One region of the Paenibacillus sp. FSL L8-0644 genome, then DNA from elsewhere that is predicted to be linked to it. Evidence: riboswitches for the same ligand, from Rfam matches in the RefSeq annotation. Region 1 holds a riboswitch; the other holds the start of a gene.
What was found. A riboswitch is a leader RNA that binds a small molecule or an ion and turns the genes downstream of it on or off. The one in region 1 is predicted to bind glycine.
Positions count from the first base shown of each region.

Region 2: it holds a riboswitch for glycine, as region 1 does, so the genes downstream of both, sdaAB (L-serine ammonia-lyase, iron-sulfur-dependent subunit beta) here and NSS94_RS18905 (alanine/glycine:cation symporter family protein) in region 1, are expected to answer to the same signal.

Region 1 is NZ_JBBOYN010000001.1:4,170,967-4,174,100, forward strand. It holds gene NSS94_RS18905 (alanine/glycine:cation symporter family protein) at 43-1,461, opposite strand; glycine riboswitch at 1,620-1,714, opposite strand; glycine riboswitch at 1,733-1,809, opposite strand; gene NSS94_RS18910 (glycoside hydrolase family 1 protein) at 1,978-3,134, opposite strand, start outside.
Region 2 is NZ_JBBOYN010000001.1:430,665-433,798, reverse strand. It holds gene NSS94_RS01935 (DUF6359 domain-containing protein) at 1-1,019, opposite strand, end outside; glycine riboswitch at 1,235-1,350, shown strand; gene sdaAB (L-serine ammonia-lyase, iron-sulfur-dependent subunit beta) at 1,562-2,251, shown strand; gene sdaAA (L-serine ammonia-lyase, iron-sulfur-dependent, subunit alpha) at 2,241-3,134, shown strand, end outside.

The DNA of each region.
Region 1 (3,134 bases):
GTCCTCAAGCCTGTGATGGCTGAAGGCACTCCCTTTTGGAATTTATGAATTAACCGTGTGTCCCTTTTCTTCTACTTGAATAGCTGCCCCTACACTGGCACCTGCAAGAATGCCCTTTTTCTTACTAGAATTCAGAGAATCCATATAGGTTCGGGTTTCTGCAACGACAATGCCTGACAAACCAAGCAGTGCAATCAGATTCGGGAAAGCCATCATTGCGTTAAAGATATCTGCCAGCAGCCAAATGGCTTCCAACTTGATGAACGCACCTCCTGCCACAAGTGCGATGAACAAATAACGGTATGGTTTAATCCATTTGACACCCAGTAAATATTCAACACAACGTTCCCCGTAGTAATTCCAGCCCAGTATCGTTGTGAATGCAAATAAAATAAGGCTAATCGTCACGAGTTCTGCACCAGCCGGAAAGGCACTGGAAAACGCATGCTGGGTCATCAGACCTCCATCGTCATTTCCACTCCATATTCCCGTAACCAGCAACGTAAATCCCGTCAGATTACAAATAATCATCGTATCGATAAATACGCCTGTCATGGATATCAACCCTTGTTCTGCAGGCCATTTCGTCTTAGCAGCAGCTGCTGCAATTGGCGCACTTCCCAAACCGGCTTCATTAGCAAAAATACCTCTGGCAACTCCACTTCGCATCGCCAACATAATCGTCGCTCCGGCAAATCCACCCGTTGCAGATGTGGTCGAGAAGGCCCCTTGTAATACTAAAGCAATCGCATGAGGAAGCTCTCCTGCAAACTTAATGAGTACAATTAAGCAAACTACGATATAGAGCCCCGACATGAATGGAACAATCTTTGTGGATACCTTGGCAATACTTTTGAGTCCTCCAATCGTAACAACAGCAGTTAACACGGAAATAATGATCGCTGTAACTACCGTTGGCACTCCAAAGCTACTTTCCGTCGAAGAAACGATAGCCTTTACTTGCGGAAAAGTACCGATTCCAAATAGGGCTACAAGAACACCAGAAAAGGCAAACAACATCGCCAGCGGCTTGAAACGGCGGCCAAGTCCGTTTTCAATATAATACATCGGACCACCCGAAAATTGTCCGTTCCGGTCTTTAACACGGTATTTAACGGATAATAATCCTTCCGCATATTTGGTTGCCATCCCGAAAAAAGCTGCAACCAGCATCCAGAATAATGAACCGGGCCCACCCAGCTTGATCGCTGTCGCCACGCCAACAATACTTCCTGTACCTACAGTAGCTGCCAGTGCCGTACTCAATGCTCCGAAGCTGCTTACATCTCCGCTACCTTCGTCCGGCGCTTTACCAATTAGCTTGAGCGCCAAAGGCAATCGAATAACCTGAAGCAGCTTCAAGCGGATCGTTAGCCACAACCCCGTGCCCATCACGAGAATAAGAAGCGGCGCTCCCCATATCCAGCTGTCAATCGTTTCTAACACATGTACCAAATTCATTTCAACCCGCTCCTCCAGCATATTAGAAAACAAAAAAGAGTCAAATCCGCTGATTCGACTCCTGGAGAGGTTAAAGGCACGAAAAAATACAACCATCTTGTGCAGGTTTTGCCTCTAATAGCTCATAAAAAAGCCTAGGGCATTCCCTGTCACAGGTTATTCGCGTCTCTGTCCTTTTGCCTGAGAGTTTAAGCAGATGTTCTCTGCGGTGCACCTTCGGCGCCCAATTAAGGGTCTCTCCAGAGTTCTGTCCGTTTACGGTCCCCGCTTGTGGCTGTAAACAGCCTAAGCACCTGAGAGTTTTGCCCCTTCGGTCGGAACTTTCGTTCCATCTCCCGCAAACATCAACCAGACATATGAAATTTTTATTCATTATACAGAAAACTTTCAGCTTATTACAAGTGAAAAGTTTGTGAAGCCCTCTGAAATATTATTATTGAGTCTATCAAAAAAGCGGGTACAGCAGATCGCATCCTTAGGATGTCCTCTGCTATACCCGCCCGAGATGATATGGAATTACAATTCTTCACCGTTGGTTGCTATCACATTTTTATACCAATTAAAAGAGTCTTTTTTGGAGCGTTTGAGCGTTCCGTTACCGTCATCATCCAGATCAACGTAAATAAATCCGTAGCGCTTGGACATTTCGGAAGTAGACATGCTCACAAGGTCGATAGGGCCCCAGCTGGTGTAACCAATCAGATCAACACCGTCGGCAATCGCTTCCTTCATTTGGGCAATATGCTGACGCAAGTAATCAATGCGATATGTGTCATGCACAGAGCCATCTTCCTCCACCTTATCATATGCACCCAAGCCATTTTCCACGATGAACAGCGGCTTTTGATAGCGATCATAAAACGTATTCAGTGTAACACGCAGGCCGATCGGATCGATCTGCCATCCCCAGTCGGAGGACTGCAGATACGGATTTTTCACGCCACCAATCAGGTTTCCTGCTGCTTTCTCGCCTTCTGGACCTGCCGATACGGTCAAGGTCATGTAGTAGCTAAATGAGATAAAATCAACCGTATTATTTTTCAAAATTTCGGCATCGCCGGGTTCTGTCTGGATCACAATATTATTTTCTTCAAAATAACGATTCATATAGTTGGAATATTCCCCACGGGCATGCACATCCGTAAAGAATAGGTTCATCTGATTTTCATGCTGGGCTTTCAGTATATCCGCTGGGTTACACGTATGTGGATAGCTTTCTATACGTGCCAACATACAGCCGATCTGAGCACCCGGGATGATCTCATGTCCCCGTTTGGTTGCCAGTGCACTAGCTACAAATTGATGATGCAATGCTTGATATATCGCTTGTTGTTTGTTTTCTACACGGTCAATAACCACACCGCCACCGGTGAACGGACTCATGGTCATTACATTGATTTCATTAAAGGTCAGCCAGTATTTTACTTTATCCTTATAGCGTGTAAACACCGTTTCGGCATAATTGACGTAATGCTGTATGACTTCACGACCCAGCCAGCCATTATACTTCTGAGTCAGACCTAGCGGTGTTTCATAATGTGACAATGTTACCAAGGGCTCAATATTATATTTGCGCAGCTCATCAAATACATTGTCGTAGAATTGCAATCCTGCTTCATTCGGCTCGTGATCATAGCCATTCGGGAAAATCCGCGACCAGTGGATGGACATAC
Region 2 (3,134 bases), 3.7 Mb from region 1:
AGCGCATTGTAACGGAAACGAACGCCAAAGTTGGCCGCCAGCCAATCGGAGCTTGTTAATCCTTGCATTGCCGGTGATGCAGCCTCTTCTGCAGTCATGCCTTTGGCCGGATTAGTATAGGCTCCACGACGGTAGCCATTCATAACCTCGGAGGAATCCCAACGGTTTTTGTTACGATCTGCATTATAATGATCGGAGATGAAGAAGACGCTCCCTCCGTTATTCACGTATTGCAGCAGGGCAGCCTGCTCGGATGCCTTAAAGGCAACATTCGCTTCACCAATAATGAACACATCATATTGGCGCAGCTTGTCATAGGTTATGGCCTGCTCTCCATAAGTAAAAGGAATGGGACGATTTAATGGGTCTACCGTAAAGCCTACATTACGCAGTCCATTGGCAAAGTCGGAGAAGGCGCCTTCAATGACCCAATCTGCTGCACCAGCGGTCTGTGCGTGCGTATTATCGAACAGCACCTTTTTGCCTTTTCCATCCGGCAATGTAGTACCGGGTTGACCCGGGTTGCCAGGTTCAGGTTCACCAGGTTCACCTGGTTCCCCCGGCTCGCTTCCGCTCACCAGTTCAACAGCGCTTGGGCTTTTCACTCCACCAAAATTATTGTAGGCGCCAAGTGTACCCGTCACACGAATTTTGCTGCCGATCAGCTCAGGATGGCCTGACAGTCCAAATTGCCCTCTGTACGCGGATGTCAGCTGTACATCCAATAGATTAGAAGTGCTACGTTCATTAGCCTGGTCAGCAATCAGTACGTTAAAATCATTCGCAAACGGAGAAGAAAAGTTAGCCGTTTTCGATCCGGTAGCATGTCCGACGATATAACCTTCTACCGTCACCGTACCTCCACTGCTTTGGCCCTGAAGTGCTTCGGCTACTGTCAATGCTCCCTCTGCCTTGACCTGACCGAACGGAACGAAGATCCCGATCAGCAGTGATGCGATCGCTGCTAGATGCAGCATCCCTTTTAAGCGTGAACCTGTGAACCGCAAGCCTTTTACCATACGTCAATATCCCTCCTATGATTTCCATAAATGTACTTGTCCTCTATCAGATTAGCCGCCAATCTTCTAATTCCTTCCTGATTTCATCCATAATTATGTAAACTTTAATCTTTTTTATTGGAAATGCACCTGTTTATGTAAAAATTAAACCCTGTGATTGACACCGAGCACGTCATACATTACGCTAAGAAAGACATGTAGAACGGTATACGCGAATGAAGATGACGGGAGAGTCTGTCCAGGGGGCTTACACTCTGGCGGCACCGAAGGAGCAAGACGCCAGCACCCGGCTGGCGGATAATCTCTCAGGTCCATGTATCGTCATCTGACGCAACTCTGGAGAGAGCGCAAGCCACCCAAGGGGTAAGGCGGTAAGAACACCGCACGAAACTCTCAGGTAACGAGGACAGAGATAAGGGAAACTTCCTTATCCTGTCCTTTTTTGTGCTCACATTGTGCGTCAGCATTAGGAACCGTCATAACCGCGCAAAGACGCGGAAATACCATATAGTATGGTATTAGAACATACAGGGGGCCACACCATGCGTTTCAAAGATGTATTTTCTATTATCGGCCCGGCCATGACCGGACCTTCCAGTTCACACACCGCAGGCGCGGTGCGACTCGCACGCGTTGCCCGGCACTGGCTCGGGGCGCAGCCTGACCGTGCCCGTATGACACTGTACGGCTCCTTTGCCGATACGTATAAAGGACACGGTACGGATCTGGCGCTCATCGCAGGACTGCTTAATTACGATACGGACGATCACCGGATTCCAGATGCCGAGCAATGGGCCGAGCAAGCCGGGATGACCGTGGAATTCGCCGTCAGTGGACTCCCCGCTCCTCATCCGAACACCGTCCGTTTCGAGTTGTGGAAGGGCGAGGATCAGCGCACACTGCTGGGCTCCTCCATCGGCGGCGGCAGCATCCATGTCCAGCAATTGAACGAATTCCGGGTCAATCTGACCGGGGAGCTGCCTACGCTGGTGCTTCTCCACTCGGATAAGCCCGGTACATTGGGCGCAATAACTTCAGCGCTGGGCGCGGCCCACATTAACATTGCCTATATGCACGTAGATCGCAAAGGCCGGGATGGTGAAGCACTCACCGCCATTGAAACGGACAGTTCTGCTCCAGCTGAACTGATTGCGGAACTGCGTTCTTTACCTCATATGTATGAAATTAAGATGATTAATTTGAAAAAAGGAGCTGAATCCGATGCGGTTTAGCCATCTGCATGAGATCAGCGCTTTATGCGCTGAAGAATCCACCACGATTGGCCGCTTGATGATTCAAGAGCAGGTACAAGAAACGAATACAACGGAGGAAGAAATCTTTCGCCAAATGTCTGATTATTATGAAATCATGAAGGAAGCCGTTCATCGCGGTCAGACACAAGACACCGTATCCCGCAGTGGATTGACGGGCGGCGACGGCAAGCGCCTGGCCGAGTATCTGCGGTCAGGGGAGACCTGCTCCGGTGATGCCTCTGCGCTCGCCATGGCTTATGCCCTCTCCGTGTCGGAGGTTAATGCATCCATGGGTCGCATTGTCGCCACTCCTACCGCAGGCTCATGTGGGGTTATCCCTGGTGTGTTCATCAGTGCGCAGGAACGGTTCGGCTGGGATGATGAGCATATGGTGAACGGCCTATTCGCCGCTGGAGCCATTGGCTACGTGATCGCCAACAACTCCTTCATTTCTGGCGCGGAGGGAGGCTGTCAGGCTGAGATTGGCTCAGCTATCGGGATGGCCGCTGGCGCTATGGTCGAGCTGCGCGGTGGTACGCCTGAGCAGGCTGTTCACGCCGTGGGCCTCGCTCTTAAGAACACGCTCGGCCTGATTTGCGACCCCGTCGCCGGACTCGTGGAGATTCCGTGCATCGTGCGCAACGGGCTGGGAGCCGTGACTGCGCTTGCCGCAGCGGACATGGCTTTGGCGGGTGTGCGCAGCGCTATTCCGTCTGACGAAGTCATTGACGTGATGCTTGAAGTCGGCAGCGCGATGCCGTCGAAGCACCGCGAGACCGCCAAAGGCGGCTTGGCTCAGACGCCGACTGGCAAGCGTTTGACCGAATCACTTACACGCAACGCATCAATCAAGAAGAATAAG